Regions from separate parts of the Halomonas sp. AOP22-C1-8 genome, predicted to be linked through region 3. Evidence: predicted binding sites of a transcription regulator. Region 3 holds the regulator's gene; each other region holds the start of a gene.
What was found. The regulator FliA, encoded in region 3, starts transcription of late flagellar genes. The targets are predictions, from matches to a motif close to CTAAAGTTNNNNNNNNNNCNGCCGATA.
Positions count from the first base shown of each region.

Region 1: the regulator FliA is predicted to act here: its motif matches at 2,794-2,820, upstream of ACT3TY_RS16145 (flagellin N-terminal helical domain-containing protein).
Region 2: the regulator FliA is predicted to act here: its motif matches at 2,276-2,302, upstream of ACT3TY_RS16155 (FliC/FljB family flagellin).

Region 1 covers NZ_JBQSYD010000036.1:19,216-24,345, reverse strand. Annotated here, with positions in the region: gene ACT3TY_RS16150 (O-linked N-acetylglucosamine transferase, SPINDLY family protein) at 1-2,438, shown strand, start outside; gene ACT3TY_RS16145 (flagellin N-terminal helical domain-containing protein) at 2,855-4,741, shown strand; gene ACT3TY_RS16140 (hypothetical protein) at 4,825-5,130, shown strand, end outside.
Region 2 covers NZ_JBQSYD010000036.1:24,434-30,428, forward strand. Annotated here, with positions in the region: gene ACT3TY_RS16150 (O-linked N-acetylglucosamine transferase, SPINDLY family protein) at 1-864, opposite strand, end outside; gene ACT3TY_RS16155 (FliC/FljB family flagellin) at 995-2,203, opposite strand; gene ACT3TY_RS16160 (hypothetical protein) at 2,550-2,690, shown strand; gene ACT3TY_RS16165 (Rpn family recombination-promoting nuclease/putative transposase) at 2,972-3,952, opposite strand; gene ACT3TY_RS16170 (hypothetical protein) at 4,102-4,407, opposite strand; gene fliD (flagellar filament capping protein FliD) at 4,763-5,995, opposite strand, start outside.
Region 3 covers NZ_JBQSYD010000010.1:62,586-68,580, reverse strand. Annotated here, with positions in the region: gene flhF (flagellar biosynthesis protein FlhF) at 1-2,023, shown strand, start outside; gene ACT3TY_RS07535 (hypothetical protein) at 2,020-2,598, shown strand; gene ACT3TY_RS07530 (flagellar protein FlhE) at 2,615-3,016, shown strand; gene ACT3TY_RS07525 (RNA polymerase sigma factor FliA) at 3,043-3,744, shown strand; gene ACT3TY_RS07520 (motility protein A) at 3,788-4,606, shown strand; gene ACT3TY_RS07515 (OmpA/MotB family protein) at 4,611-5,282, shown strand; gene ACT3TY_RS07510 (hypothetical protein) at 5,306-5,497, shown strand; gene ACT3TY_RS07505 (hypothetical protein) at 5,474-5,995, opposite strand, start outside.

The DNA.
Region 1 (5,130 bases), on a different contig from region 3:
TGGGAGATGATGTCGACATACTCTTCGATCTTTCCGGGCACAATGCTGGTAATCGAATGATGGCTATTGCAAATGCCCCAGCTCCGATAATAGTTAAATGGGTTGGCGGTTTGATTAATACTACTGGTGTAGCTTCAATAGATTATTTGTTGAGTGATAGCCTGGAAACTCCTTTAGGCGTTGATAGCAATTATACAGAAAAAATAATTCGATTGCCTGATGACTATATTTGTTATACGCCTCCTCGTTACAGACCTTCAGTGTCATCGCTGCCCGCTGACAAAAATGGGTATGTAACTTTTGGCTGTTTTAATAATGCTACTAAATTAAATGAGCAGGTGTTAGCTCAATGGTCTAAGTTGATGCATAAAATACCAAACTCAAGGTTGTACCTTAAAAGCATGCAGCTCGGTAGCCCTGAAATGCGTGAGCGTATTATTAATTTAATGAAGGCAGAAGGGGTTTCGGCAGACCGACTGCGTATTGAAGGACCTTCCCCTCATGTTGAGCTCCTCCAGTGCTACAATGATGTGGATATTTCTTTAGACCCATGGCCATATTCAGGTGGATTAACTACCTGTGAATCTTTATTAATGGGAGTTCCGGTGGTCACTCTCCCAGGGCCAACCTTTGCAGGGCGCCACAGTGCTACTCATTTAATTAATGCGGGCATGCCAGAACTTGTCGTTAGTTCTTGGGAGGAGTATCGAGAAAGAGTTTTAGAGCTTGCATCTGATTTAGATAGCCTTGCCACTATCAGGCAGCACCTCCGTCAAGTCTTATTAGAGTCGCCTGTATGCGATGCTACCCGCTTTGCAAAACACTTTACCGATGCCATGCGCGCTATTTGGCAGCGTCACTGCGAAGGAAAGCAGCCTGCTGCGCTAACGTTTGATAAAACTGGGCTGGCGAAATTTGAAGATGAAGAAATACCCGTTGATGTTGTTTATGCAGAAAGTATGGAAGTCGAAGCGACTGGGTTTAACTGGTCGCTACCTGGCAAGATTATAGTGCTGGATAATGGCTCAAAATTGGTTGTTGAGAAGGGCATCGATACCCTTAGGCAGCTAAATTCTTTTGGCATAGTGGCCTTCGATCCAGCAAGCCAAGTAATAAATGCTGAGCGGTTCGAGGGCAGTAAAGGTGTCCAAGTCTTTACCCATGCTGTTTTAGGGGATGGAAAGCCAGCGACACTTTATTCCTGTTTAGACCCAGTGTTTAGCAGCACCTTGGAACCGCTGCCAATGGAGCAGCAGTACGGAGCCAACCCTGCTGGTGCAAGCGTGCTTGCTAAGCTTCCGATCAATACCATCGCGTTAGATAGCATCGAAGGGCTGGATAGTTTGGATTGGTTAATTCTGGACGATTTAAGCGATGCGGCCGTAATTCTTGAAAATGGTGAAAAAGCCCTTAAAGACACGCTGGTCATTCAAGTGCGTATTGCCTTTCAACCGACGCATAAACGACAGCCAAACTTAGCTGAAATTCAGCACTGGATGTCACGTCATGGTTTCCGTCTATACCGTTTCAACAACCAACAGCACTTAAGCCACCTGCCGGACAGCGTGCCTGCAGAAATTCGCCAAGCTACCGAGCTTCAAAGTGCCGATGCAGTTTTTCTCCCCACTTACGAGCGGTTGGCTGAGCTAAATGAAAATCAGCGCTCCAAACTGGCTTTTTTGTTGCACACGGTGTATGGCATCAAGGATCTAACATATAAACTATTGGTTGAAATTGATGAAGAAAAGGCAGAAGAGTATTTGATTCTGCAAAAGTTAGCTGACACTCAACTCGAAACTTCTACTGAGTCATTGTTGAATGAAAAAATAGAAGTGTCTGACAAAATAGAAGTATTGGAATTCCCGCTTCCTGATGCTCCTTTCATGTCGCATGCGGAACGAAAGCTGTTTAAGAAATATTTAAAAAAAGCAAAGCACTATTTTGAATTTGGCTCAGGTGGATCTACAGTTTGGGCGATAAAAGAAGGCTTGAGAGTAGAAGGTGTGGAAAGCGACGCTAAATGGGTGAGGGCACTAAAAGATAAACTGGGTGATAAGTGCCAAGTTGAGTCTGTCAATATCGGGCCAACTAAGGAGTGGGGGGTACCAGTCTCAGGTGAATTCCAGCATCATTTTTCTGAATACAGTCAGGCGATTCATCACCATAAACAGTCATTTGATTTGATTCTTGTGGATGGTCGTTTTAGGGTCGCATGTACGATTGCATCAGTTATCCATATTATAGAGCACATGCATGACCAGGAAATGGCTCGGATTTTTATCCATGATTTTTGGAACCGACCACAATACCATGTAGTGCTTGAGTTTTTAGAGGTGGTCGATCAGGTTGATACTGCTGGCGTATTTAAAGTTAGGCAAGGTGTTGATAGGAAGAAATTAGATGCTTTGTGGGCTAAATTCTCGAAGAACCCGCTATAGGTTGTTTCTTAAAGGAGAGCGGCTCTTTTTCGTGTTTTCGAATTACGTTAGTTCAGTGGGGGTGATTAACAAGATGCAGGTGCTTTAGTGCCTGCATCTTGTGAGTGATAATTGACCGAGCATTCTTTGTGTATGTATGGACATTTAGACGTCTGGTCGCATGGTGCGAGCGTCGGGCCGACATCCACTATGCGCTTTCGCTTATGGGGGCTCGTTTTCTTTAATCGATGCCAGGGCAGGTGTTGAAACGTGCTTTTGGCAGATTTTTTAGTTGTGTGCATAGACTCTGTGGCGAAGGGTAGGGAGTTAATAGCTCTCCATACCTGACGACCAGTTGAGTTCTTGTAACTCACTGGTAAAGTTTTTTATAGCCGGGCCGATAAGCAAGTAATTACTACTAATAGGCAGGCCCGTAAATGGCGTCGATCCATACCAATTTGCCATCTATGAACGGCCAAGCGAACCTGAAGCGCAATCAGTCTGCGCTGGCGACGTCCATGGAGCGCCTTTCATCCGGCTTGCGTATCAACGGCGCTAAGGATGATGCCGCAGGCCAGGCAATTGCTAACCGCATGACCAGCCAGATTAGCGGGCGCGGCATGGCGATGCGTAATGCCAACGATGGCGTGTCGTTGTCGCAAACCGCACAAGGCGTGCTGGAGGCAGTGAACGGTAAGTTGCAGCGTATCCGTGAGCTTACCGTGCAGGGGTTGAGTGAAATTTATAACGGCGAAATGGGCGACCGTATCCAGGCGGAGATTAATCTCAACCTGAAGGAAATCGAGCGCTTGAACCAGGTGGCCGAATATAACGGCATTCCGCTTCTGGATGGCACGGCGGGGCATCTTTCCCTGCAAGTAGGCGCCAACGATGGCGAAACCCTGAGCGTTAATTTAGACGCCCCCGGCTTTAGTGTGCAAACACTGGGGCTTAAGGATTTTACCTTCCAGGGTGAACCTGACACCATCACGCATACTGACACCCTGCCGGGCCGCTCGGCGCGTATTCCTATCGACGATGCGGAGCATTCACGCGTTGCTTATGTGCCTGCTGATAACGAACCACATTTAGTGCGCTTTAATAACCGCGATGTTATCCAGCTAGGTGGCGATGGCGGGCAGCTTAAAAATGTATCGATTAGCGCATCACACGATACGGATACCCGCAATAACGACGTAACGATTAATGTTCGAGAGGCAGTGACTGAACGCACATTAGGTGAAGTTATATACTCCCGAAGCGCTGTCGACTTGGACGGCAATAGTTGGCCGTTAGGTAGCGCGGATATCGTACGTTCGGGAGGAGAGTATTGGATAGCACGTGGGAGCGACTATACACCCGTTGAGCTTGTCATGGATAACAGCCAGCGAAGTGTGGTGGCCCAAGTGCTGGAAGACACGCGTGTAGCCCCGGCTGATATGCCGGGCCCCATTAGTGAAGTGCGTTATATGCCAACAGTGCAAAAAGGCAGCGCGGACTATAGCCTGACCCTGGATGGTCAGGATGAAAGCAACAGCGGCAGCATCTCTCTAGTACAGTTAAACAGCACTTATTATGTCGAAGAGCAGTTGGCGGGGGGGCAGTATGCGTATTATCCCGCTGATGTGACCAGCCAAACAGGTGGTTCGGAGAGTACGTTCACCGTGGTAAGTGAACGTACACCCATGGGGGCAGTCACCGACCAGCCTTTTGTTGCTGGTTCGTCGTTCGTGCATTTTAAGCCGAGTAATGCCAATGTGCAGGTTAACTATGTCGAGTTAAACGGCACAACGCATCAAGATGTTATGGCCGCTGAGCCTGAAAATGGTTACGTGTTTAATGTAAACGCCTTTTCAAATGGCAGCGGTGCGATGAAAACCGCCAACATCGTGCTGAACCAAAAAGGCGAACATTTGCTGCAAACCGTTAATGGAAACGGTGACGTAATCCTTTATTACCCAGTGGGAAGCTCTCTAAGTACAAACGTGGATAACGACCTGACCACGGTAACAATACGTGAGACAGATGAAGCACGCCGCATCCGCAACCCTGCTGATCCACTGGCGACATTAGACCGAGCAATCGCCCAAGTGGATAACAAGCGCAGCGAGTTTGGCGCTCTGGATAACCGGCTGTTAGCCATCATTGAAAATCATGACGAAACCAATCGTCACCTTTCCGCCGCCCGCTCGCGTATTATGGATGCTGACTACGCGGTGGAAGTGGCCAGTATGACCAAAGCGCAGATTCTGGGGCAGGCAGGTACGTCTGTACTGGCCCAAGCGAACCAGGTTCCACAGAACGTGCTTTCTCTGTTGGAGTAATTGAGGCTTGAGGATAAAGCTCATGCCTTATTATTAGACATTATAAATAGGCTTCTTAAAGGGGCCATTTTTTAGAAGAACTTATGAAAACGAATGTGCCGACTATTTCAGCCTACGATGTTATTTATGACGTAGTGCCTAAGCTTGATACCCTCGAAAAGCTGGTGGGGGGCACCCTTGATGAAGCGCTAATGGCTAACCAGGAACTGGAAAGCATTGCGCATATAAACACGCTGAAAACGGAGTTTCAGCTGGAACTGACCATGATCCGTATGAACCTGGAGCATTTGTTAAAGCGTTATCAGAAAGAGTTGAATGCCGTGGTAGAAGATAAGCGCCATGATCAGCTATTAACGCTTGACGCGTTCGAGGCAATGGCGATTGAAAGT
Region 2 (5,995 bases), on a different contig from region 3:
TTCATGATTATTTGTAGAGTAAAAAAAGAATTTAAACTGCGCACTCCCACACTCTTCGAGTACGGATATGATCATTTGACCAACGGGATGGCTTCGAAAACCATCAGAAACCATTCCAATTTTTAGCTTGCGATCCAAAACTTTACTAGTTCCAGGTCTTCTATTTACATTAGAAGGAGAATATTTAACCCCCCACTGTTGTATAATATCTAAAATATCCTTTTCGGACATTCCAGGATGATAATGAGCTGTTGTTAAAAGGTTGGAAAAAGCTAAACGACTACTATTAGGAAGTTCTAACGCTCTACGATAAGCAGCCATACTTTCATCAAGTCGGCCCAAATCGTTCAAGGCATTACCATAATTATTCCATAGTGATGTATAACCAGGAGAAACTTGAAGCCCTTTTTCATAGCAGTTTAATGCTTCACTATGCTGATGCAAGGCGACCAATACCATTCCTTGAAGCGAAAGGTACTCTGCTTTATCCGGATCCAAACGGCATGCGGTCTGTATATGAGTCAATGCTTGCTGATTTTGACGGCGATGGTGTAATAAATAAGCTATGCCGTGGTGTGCTTCGGCATAATTTGGCTCTATTTCCAAGGCTTTAGCTAATAGTTCTTCGGCTTCCTGAACATTGCCTAGTCGATATTTGGCTTCTGATAAGCGCCCATAAACCTGATGGTTTGCCCTATTTTCATCAACCAGCTTTTGGTACTCACTCGCTGCTTCCAAGTATCTGCCACTTTTAAGAAGAGCATCCCCTTTGCTTCTGCGGGCAGTATGAGAATTAGTGGGCGTTGCAATTGACTTGTTGGCTAGCTTAACTGAAGAAGACCGACGAGATTTATGACGACTCATATATAAACTCACTGCTGGAAAGAGGGCTCAAGCCATCATATCAACTTGCACACTGGCTTTATAAAAAAAACAGGCCCTGTAAACAGGGCCTGTTTCGATATACCTACCGAAGCTTTCTAGCTGCGGAAGTTTAACCCAGCAGAGACAGTACGTTCTGCGGCATTTGGTTCGCCTGGGCCAGAACCGAGGTGCCCGCCTGTTGCAGGATCTGAGCACGGGTCATGTTAGCCACCTCACTGGCGTAGTCAGCATCTTCGATACGTGACCGAGCAGCGGATAGGTTAGTTTCGTTGGTTTGCAGGTTGGTAATTGCAGACTCAAAGCGGTTTTGGATCGCACCCAAACCAGAACGCAGCTCATCAACTTGCTTCAGAGCACTATCGAGCTGCTCCATCGGATTAGCAGTGGCTCCGCTTAGCAGGTCTTTGGCACCCAACGTGGAGCCATCAACAGTGAAAGCTGCAGTTTCAGCGGTACCAGTAATATTAGCGTCTGCTGGATCCAAGGCAACACGGAAGGTTTTAGCAGTGCCCGCCTCCATCTCAAGCCCTTGCAAGTTCAAGGAGTTAATTTCAGCGGCATTGTTTGTCTCAACAACTACATCAACGTACCAGTTGCCGGCTTCATCAACCTGAGCTGTGGTGCCAGTAGTGATTGCATCAGCACCTACACCCAACTCAGTTGCCAAATCAGCATCAAATGCAGCTACTGTAGTGGTATTGATGCTTGTAGCAGTACCGTATGCCTTCTCAAAAGCGGCTTCAGCAGCACCGCCCGCAGTAGTGTCTAGAGCAGTCAAAGCACCATCCGGACCATTAACGTTAAAGCTATCAAGGTTCAAAGTGCCTGCAGTGATTTTTTCCAAGACAACATCGATAGACTCACCGTCGTTGGCACCTACCTGGATAGACAGGCTTTGGTCGTCAGCAAGCACTTTAACGCCGTTGAAGTCAGTCTGTTCAGAGATACGGTCGATCTCAGTCAGGCGCTGATCGATTTCATCCTGGATGGATTTACGGTCTTCAGCAGAGTTGGTGTCGTTCTGGGCTTGAACCGTCAGTTCACGCACACGCTGCAGGTTGTCGTTTACCTGGTTCAGGGCGCCTTCAGCGGTTTGCGCAACAGAGATACCGTCGTTGGCGTTACGCTGAGCCTGAGACAGGCCAGTGATCTGTGAAGACATGCGGTTAGCGATGGCTTGACCAGCTGCATCATCTTTCGCGCTGTTGATACGCAGACCAGAGCTCAGACGCTCCATAGAGGTAGACAGCGCGCTCTGAGATTTGCTCAGGTTTTGCTGACCGATCATTGCTGTGATGTTGGTATTGATCACTGACATGGTGGTATTCCCCTTTCAATAAGACTGGCCACGTGGCCCGCTGTTCGGCGTGTTGTGCGCCGTTATACTTAATAACGGCGCAACGAAGGAAATCTTTAGGGGGAGGCAGTAAAAAATTATGTAATTTTTGGTAACGAGGGGATTATCAACATTCGACACACGGCATGTGGTGGCAGGCGCGGTGTGAGGGATACGTTTATGCTGATTCTTGTGGAGGCTGAGGTTACCCGGCGCTAGCGGCCATGTTGGCCTATAGAGCTGCGTTACTCAACCCCGGCAGCGCGGGGCGCTGCTTCGCCGATGTGTCGGACCACCACTGAAGTGGGCTCCCACAAAAGCAGCCCGAGTGAGTAAGCAGTCTACACAGCCCCCCAACACATCGACACACCCGGTTTTGTGGGAGCTGAGTTCACTCGGCGATGGCGGCGCTAGCCGCCCTTACCCCGGCAGCGCGGGGCACTGCATTGCGGGTGGTTTCTCACAATGAGCGGGGCAGCGGTTTTGTGGGAGCTGAGTTCACTCGGCGATGGCGGCGCTAGCTGCCCTTACCCCGGCAGCGCTATGCGCTGCATTGCGGGTGCGCTTCGCTTACCGCGCACTACATTTGTGCCGTTGGCCTATAGGGTGTGCTGTGTTAACCAACCCCCGGCAGTGCTGCGCACTGCGTTGCGGGTGCGCTTCGCTTACCGCGCACTACATTTGTGCCGTTGGCCTATAACGTGTGCTGTGTTAGCCAACCCCCGGCAGCGCGGGGCGCTGCTTTCTCAGTCAGTGCTTACCTTCGATACGCAGTTTTGCAATATCATGAATAGATAGGCCCGTCGCTTCGGAAATCTGCTCATCATTTAGCACTCCAAACGATAAGAGGTGGCGTACCGTTTCACGCTTTTCTTGTAACGCGTACTTCTCAGCCTCTTGGCGACCTTCTTGGCGACCTTCTTGGCGACCTTCCTGACGACCTTCTAGCCGCTCTTTCTTCACCAGGTTTTCCAGGTTTTCTGCCAACATGTTTTTATCCTCCACCAAACTTGTAAGCGCTTCCAGGTTGATGCCTGCGCCAAGCCGTTGCAGGTGGCGCTTCACCCAGCGCGTAATGATTGGGTCAATGCGCGGTTTATGGGGGTCTGCCTGAATGATCGCGACAATGCGGTCAACCGCTTGTTGCAGGCTTTCCCAGCTCGTGGCCGCGTTTTCAATGCTAAATATACCGCTTAGAGGGCTGTGACGCTGCGCTAGTTCCTCATCAGTGTAAGCACCTTCATCAATTAAATAATAGCGCAGATGCGGCTGGTAAGGCTGTAAAAAGACGGGTGGCGTAGGCTGCACCATGTCGTATATATCATGCTTGGCTGACCAGCGCTCTGTCCCGTTATATAACACAACAGGGAACACGGGCGGCAAGCCTTTACCGGGCGTGGTCGCTTTCGCTTTTAGCAAATGGTCATAGAAGCAGGCAACGTAGTGCATCAGCCGAATGGGCATTGTGCGGTCGACCCGGGATTGAAACTCAAGTAACAGGTAGAGGTAGACCTCCTGGGTAGTCCCTTGCCAGTTCACCTGCACCGACCAGACCAGATCTTCAAACTTCTCTTCAAAAAGCGGTGTGATGTAATTGCCACTATGGAGTTTTAATGTGCTGAAATCCATCAGCTCAGAGATTTCTGGCGGGGCAAAGCCTTCAAGCAGTTGTTGAACAAATTCAGGGTAGCTGAAAAGTTCTTTATAGCCAGTGTCGTAGTGATTAGCCATGGGCCCTCCTGCGCAGTACCGGGGATGTTAGCATGGCCGCGCAAGGGCGATCACTTTTGAGGCCTGGCAAGACAGGTTGTAGAAGCTGAGTTACTCGGCGATGGCGGCGCTAGCCGCCCTTGCTCAACCACGCTCATAACAAACGCGCCTTACTGAGTAAATAGCGCTTCCAGGCTATCAGCGACAAGCACTTGCTCCGACCAAACGGCTAGCTGCTCAGGCGTTGCTTTTTGCAGCTGTTCATCCACCCAATTGGGTAATTGGCCAAATCTAAAGACAAGCAGATTCCTAAAAATTTTTCGCTTTGTCTCTTGATAACCTTCCTCATAGCCCTCTTGATACGCTTTCAGGCGCTCTTTTCTCAAGAGATTTTCCAGGTTTTCTGCCAGCATGTCTTTGTCCTCCACCAGACTGGTGAGCGTTTCAAGATTAACGCCTGCGCCAAGCCGCTGCATGTGGCGCTTCACCCAGCGGGTAATGATTGGGGCAATGCGCGGTTTTCGAAGCGGAGCCAGTGGTTTTGTGGGAGCTGAGTTTACTCGGCGATGGCGGCGTTAGTCGCCCTTACCCCGGCAGCGCGGGGCGCTGCTTTGCGGGTGCGCTTCGCTTACCGCGCACTACATTTGTGCCGTTGGCCTATAGGGTGTGCTGTGTTAGCCAACCCCCGGCAGCGCTGTGCGCTGCGTTGCGGGTGCGCTTCGTTTACCGCGCACTACATTTGTGCAGTGGTGGCGGCGTTAGCCGCCCTTGCTCCGGCTGCGCTATGGGGCTGCTTCACTCGCTCCTACAAGGGCCTGGATGGGGTTACTACTAGCGGCCTAGCTGGGCATCCAGCGCATCAAACTGCTGGGTCAGGTACGAACTCATGCTGTTCATCTCTGCCACCATAACGTCCAGCTGGCTGAACTGGGCGCGATAGCGGGCAATCGTTGCATCGATGCTTTTTTCCATGCGCGCATAGCGTTCATCCAGGCTTTTTACGTTGCTCTCAGCACCTGTAACGGCACCTGTGAGTACGCCGTTGCTACTGGTCATTTGCTCAATGGAGCTGTTTAACTTGCCGGCTAAACCACCGTCTTTATTATCGCCGGCAAAAAACGCGCTTAGCGCCTGCGGGTCATTGGCGATTAGGTTATCGAGCTTTTCATCATCAACTTCCAGCTTACCGCTAAGAGTAGTGCCAGCCTCTAAGGTAATGCCCAGTTGGCTCAGCGTAGAAAGCTCGCCGCCTTCCCCCCCCCCGGTAAGCACGCTACGCAGGCGAGACTCAATCGTGCGCAAGGTACGATCACCCAGTAGCTCTCCTGCTGTTCCACTTTCAGCGTTGAAGCTAGTGAGCCCGTTAGTCGTATCTTTTAAATCGTTATACGCGTCGACAAAATCGTTGATCGCTTCGCGCTGCTTTAGGGTATCGCGCTCAATATTGACGGTACTGGTCGCTTTTTCACCTTCGGCAATGCTTAGCTCATTCAGGTTAAGCGTTACCCCTTGAATAGCGCCTTCCACCTGGTTACTGGCACTGGTAATCGAGATGCCGTTAACCGTTAAAGAAGCATCTTGCCCCTGCTGCTTGGCGCCAGCTTCTTCCGCTTCAGCGAATGGGCCTTGGCCTTCTCCACCTACAAATTCAAAGCTATCAATGGATGCATCTGCACCCGTGGCTTTGGAACTGAGTGCCAAGCGGTAGCCTTCGCCGTCATTAATAATCGTGGCGTTAACACCGGCGTCTTTATTGGCGTTAATTGCATCACGAATATCGTTGAGCGAGCTGTTGGCATCAAATTCGATATCGACCGGATCGCTCTCACTACCCGCAAAATTTAGCCTGATGGCGGTCGCACCGTTTAGCTCCAGTGCGTCTGAGGGTTTATCTATCCCAGTAATACTCTCAGAGGCAAGCGAGCCGTATGTCGCGACCTGACTGACTTCTACCCGGTAACTGCCCGGCAGCGCGCTCGCCGAGGTAGCGGCTTTAATATCATCGCCACGCACACTGGAGGAAAGACTTTGATAAAGCTTTGGATCGTTAATCTTGGCCACCGC
Region 3 (5,995 bases):
CGCCGCGTTAGAGGTAACCGCAAGTACGGTAGAACCCGCTACAGCGACGGACCCTCTTCAGGCCATGAGTGAGCGCCTACTGCGTGAAATGCAAGATATGCGCGCGCTTTTAACTAACCAACAGGTAACGAGCCAGCAGGCGCCTCGGCCCGCCGAGTCGGTGCAACAAGCCTCCGATACGCGCGCGCGGCTTTCTCAGTTGTTGACGCGAGTTGGCTTTAGCGCCGAGCTTGGCGATGAAGTACTCGCGGGTCTGCCAGCATCATTGAAAGCGCTTGGCCCTGAAAGTGAGCAACCGCTTGATTGGCTGCGCCAGCAGCTGACAAGCAGGCTTCATGTGTTAAATGACGAGGCCAGTTTTTTTGACCAAACGGGCATCGTCGCCTTGGTCGGTCCTACCGGAATAGGCAAAACCACGACCACCGCAAAGCTTGCGGCGCGCTTTGTGATGCGACATGGCACACGCCCTGTCGCGCTGGTCACCACGGATAGCTTTCGTATCGGCGCCCATGAGCAGCTCAGGATTTACGCACGCCTGTTGGATACCCCCATGTACGCCCTTGATGCTGAGCAGCCGGTCGATGATCTGCTGGGCCGCCTTCACGGCAAGCAGTGGGTCATGATTGATACGGTTGGGATGAGCCAGCGTGACCAGCGTGTTATTGATCAAATTGCTCATTTGCAGGGCGGAAGTTCCACGGTAAGGCTGGTACTGCTGTTGAACGCGGCTAGCCAGCCAGAAACCCTGGAAGAAGTCGTGCTGCGTTATCGTCAGGCCGCGCGGGCGGCAGGCGCTGAGCTTGATGACTGTATTATTACCAAGCAGGATGAAGCCGGCCGACTAGCCCCCGTGCTGGATATTGTTATCCGTCATGGTATGCGCGTGCTGTTTAGCTCTCATGGGCAGCAAGTGCCCGAAGATATGAGCGTGGCGCTGCCGGATGCGCTGATCAACCAGGCGTTGGAAAGCCAGGCGAAAGCAGCGCCGCAGCCTGGCTTCACGGCACCGGCTAGCATGCCTCGCTGGTCGCGAGATGTGCTTGGCCAAGGGCGGAGGCTGTCGCTACTACTGACGCGGCTGCGCCAGCGTTTGGCAGGCTTCGCCACGCTGGAAGCCATGTGGGATGTTAGCGCTTTGCCGAGCGAGCTACAGAGCGCGCAGCTTACTCGTCTGTTGCCGCACGCGTTACCCGCCCCTGGTGTGGTGTGGGCGGCACGCCGTAACGAGCGTGGCTGTGATTGGTCGATGCCGGATATCAGCATGGACGAACGGGGCGCTTGGCATGCCGTCCCCATGCTTCAACATCGCCAACCTGCGGGTTGGCAGGCCAGGCTTGAGACACGAATGGAGGCGGGCGCCACGGTGCATCTATTGCCCGTGCTGCCTCCGGCAGAAACCGTGCAGTGGCTGAATGAGCAACAGCTGACTTGGGTCAGCCTTGTGACATCCGCACAGCGTGTATACTTTCATGGCGAGCGTTCTGCGCTACGTGGACTATTTGAACAAAGCACGCTCAGCCATCATGTCAGCGTGCGGTTTCGTGGCCAATCCATGCAGTTATGGACCGCCTATGCCGAAGTGCAAAATGAGGCGGGCAGTGTACTGCTTGCGTGGTATGGGGAGGTTCGTGACCCCGAAAGTGCCAAGGTCGTTGCCCGGCGCTACTGGTTGACGCCGGCTCGTTTAGGCGCCGATGTACTTTTCCAACTGGTCATTCAGCTGCAAAGTGAGGGCCTGGCAGCGCTCACCAAACGCGCGTTGCAGCAGTTTAAAGAGGCCGATAGCGGGGACGTGGATCCAGAAGTACGTCTACTGTTAGCCAGCGGCGTCGCGTCAGTGGTCGGGCATTTGGATAACGCGGATGATGATGAGGCGTCCAGTCTGCGTAGCGATCTACTCAGCCTGTTGGGCACGCGCCGAAAACGCCGCGATACGGCCATGCTGGATGCGTTGATGTACGCCTTTATGGCGCGCGACGCCATTCGCCAATTGGGCAGCGTTAGCCGAGAGGTGAATGTATGAGTCAGGATCAGGCGGCGGGCTTGCGCCAATGGGCCGACAGCCAGCGTCAGAAGCAGGCACCCAGCCAGCCTGATGCGCCGTTGGCAAGTGATATGGAGGTGATGAGCGAAGCGCCTGCGCCCGCGCCAGGTGCTGTTTCGCCCACCCCCACGATTGACGAGCAGCCGGTTGCGAAAGCCCCTTCGCGACCTAAAAAGCCCTTGTATATTATTGGTTTGCCAGGGCAGGGCGCGCAGGCTGTCAAACAGGCTCAACATCGCCTGGCTCAATGGTCTGCGCTGGGCCGTCACTGGGCAGGATCACCTGACGATTGGGATATACAGGCGGTTAGCGTTAATGCGCCTGATCTGGCTCAGCTAAGTGCTCGGCATGCGCGTTGGGCGCTCTGGGTTAACAGCGATGCGGACGCATTTGCCGAGATGTACCGGCTACTTCGCCAGGCGCGTGACAATGGCGGGCCGCGCCGATTATTGGCACTGCACGAGCCCTCTTTGTCGCGCCAAGGCTTGTTGGAAAACTTGCGTGAAGCCGCTAGCCACTATTTGGCCATCGATCTTCTGGTGCTGGCGCGCTGATAAGGAAATATTCGACATGTTAAGCAAGCTATTCAAGATGATGGGTGTTTGCGGGTTGATAGGTCTCATCGGTAGCGCTCAGGCGGCGGGCAGCTGGAGCACCTCGGTGCCGGGCGTGATGGTGGCCATGAGTGACCGGGAAACCCGTAGCCAGTCAATGACGCCACCCGATTCTGTACAGGTGCACAATCGTGTGATTGATCGGATACACTGGCAGCTTGAGGCGCCGCCGGGCAGCGCTATCAACGCATGGCTATGCCATCCGGAGCAGTGTGTGGCTCTCTCGGGAGGGCGCGGAACGGTCACCGAGCTGGCGGGAAGGCAGGTAAGTGCTCCTTTGCAGTTTCGTTTTAAGTTACTGCCTGGACAGCGGCCTGTTCGTGTTCAGGGTCTGCAAGTCATTGTGAACTATCAGTAAAAGTTGTATAGCCGCGAGGCAAAAAGATGTACACAGCACAAGGCAGAATCAAGCAAGGCGAGCTATTCACACAATACATGCCACTGGTAAGACGTCATGCCTTAACACTGCAGGTCAGGTTGCCAGCCAGTATTGAACTTGATGATCTTATTCAGGCGGGCACGGTAGGGCTTTTAGAAGCACTGGGCCGTTTTGATGCCGCTCATGGTGCCAGCTTTGCGACGTTTGCCAGCCAGCGTATCCGTGGGGCGATGGTCGATGAACTGCGTACGCGGGATTGGTTGCCACGCAGCGTGCGCCGCGCTGCGCGCGCTGTGGACGACGCGATCCGGCGGCTAGAGCAGCAGCTCGGGCGCTCGCCGGAAGAGAGTGAAATTGCCTTGGCGCTTGAGATGCCGCTGGGTGATTACCAACAGCTGCTCAACGACACCAATAGCGGTCAGCTATTGCCGTTTGAAGAGTTGGTTGCCGATGGTGGTGAGCCGGTAAGTTTTGATGTGAGCAACTTGCCGTTTGAAAAGCTGCTGGATGAGCAGCAGCGCCAAACATTGGTTGCTGCCATTGAGGCGTTGCCAGAGCGCGAGAAACTGCTCATGGCACTTTATTACCAGGAAGAGCTGAATTTAAAAGAAGTGGGCGCCGTGCTGGGCGTGACCGAGTCGCGTGTGTCTCAGTTGCATAGCCAAGCCATTAGCCGTCTGCGTGCCCGGTTGCATGATTCAGCCTAAACAACCGATACGTTAACTCACAATAACCGGCGAGGAGCCGTTGATGAACCCGTCCACGTTGATAGGTATATTCGCCAGTATGCTGCTGCTAGTAAGCGTGCTGTTCTTTACTGCGGAGTCCCCTGAAAGTTTTATCAATCTGCCGGGCCTGGCGATTGTTATAACCGGTACTCTGGCCGCTACTTTTATAAGCTATCCGCTAAAAGAGGTGTTACGCGTTGTACGCTTGGTAGGGCTTGTCTTTCGGCGTGAAAATACCTATATACGCGACGATATCAACGAGCTGGTCGCCATGTCCCGGCTATGGTTTAAAGGCGATGTGCGTGCAGTCGAACAAGAGTTGGAGCATACGCGCAATCCGTTTTTACGTACCGGTATTCAGTTAGTCATTGCCAATACCAAAGAAGATGAGATCTTCGACATGCTGCGTTGGCGGATTGCCCGGCTCAAGGCTCGCGAGCACGCAGAAGCCCAGATTTTTCGCACCATGGCGACCTATGCGCCAGCGTTTGGCATGATTGGCACGCTGGTGGGATTGGTTAATATGCTGGAAGTCATGGATGCCGGTGACCTGGATGTCATTGGCCCCCGTATGGCGGTGGCGCTGCTCACCACCTTCTACGGTATTTTGCTGGCGAATCTGGTGTTTAAACCCATCGCGGTGAAGCTAGAACGACGTACAGAAGAGCGCCTGATTACCATGAACATGGTGCTGGAAGGTATTTCACTGATCACCAAGCGCCGCCTGCCCTCTTTTATTGAGGAAACGCTCAATTCATTTATCGCCAACTATAACGATGAGATTCGCGATGCCACTATAAAGCCCCGGCCTGATACACCAAGCGCGACGGCAAAGGGCTAAGGCGATGCTGGATAACAATACGCGCCATGCGCTGGAGCTTCCCGCCGGGCAGGGTGAAAGCGATGAGAGCTGGCTGACCAGTTATCTGGACGTGCTCACCCTGCTGATTACGCTGTTTGTTTTGTTGCTGGCTTTGGCTCCCCCCGGTGGTAATGAAGCACTTGAGGGTGAGGAAGCGTCCATGGCCAGCGTGATTAGCTCACTGCCCTTGGCAACGCTTGCCACCGGTATTCACCCGCGCCATAGCGGGTTGCAGCCCCAGATGGCGGCATTGGATATTCCCGGCGTCAGCGTATCGCAGGGCCAGGAGGGCGTAACGCTACGCATTGATGATAGCCTTTTATTTCCCAGTGGCGAGGCAGTGCTAACCTCTCTAGGCCAGGATGTGATAGAAAGCCTTATTGATGTGTTAGCGGCCTTTGATGGTCAGGTTTCCGTTGAAGGACACACTGACAATCTTCCTATTGCTACCACTCGGTTCCCTTCCAACTGGGAGCTTTCCGCCGGACGTGCGATTGCCGTTATGCGCCATCTGGAAGGTCAGGGCATCGCTATTTCTCGCATGCGGGCCGTTGGTTATGCGGATACTCAACCTATGGAAAGCAACGCAACACCTGAAGGGCGAGCTGCTAACCGGCGCGTTGAACTGTTGTTACGACAACAGCCAGAAGGGTGAGTGGACTGCTCAAGGCTGGGGTTGTGCCTAAGCATCCCCTTCTGCTGCAGTCGTATGCTGCCCTGTTGGTGCTTGATGTCGATCGTCGGCGCATCCAGGCGACCAGTACAAATCTGGCCGCGCTGATGGGACTCTCACGCCAATCGGTAACGTTAACCCAATTGCTGGGGACGCGTTTAATCCAGCGACTTTCAGGGCGACGCGGTTTCACATAGCGTTTGCATGCGCTCAATCGCTTGATCGGCGCCTTCAAGCTGAAACGTCATGTACCAGGGGGGCTGTTCGCCTCGATCAAACCCCAGGAAAAGTTGCTCGCCTTGTTCCATCTGGTGCATTAGCGTCTGCATATCAGCAAGATAAAAGTGTACGTAAAAGCCGTTATCGCCTCGCTCGGTGATGAATTCTGCCATGGTATCGACCGCGGGCTGCTCATCGATACGCAGCCGGGTCGGCACCAGGTTGACGGTTTTACTTTCGCCTTGCTGCTCCTCCAGCGTGACACGCACTTCAAGCCACGGTAAATCACACACGTTTTGGGTGGCATTCAGGCTGAGTGTCGCGTCGGAATAACTATGGGTTTCAACGGCGCGAAAGTGGTGCTCATTACCCAGCGTTAACGCCATTGATTGCCACTGGCCATGCGACTGTATGTCCTCCATATTAAAGTTCGCCGCCTGTGTTAACGGTGCAATAAGTAGAAGGGTGGCGCTTGC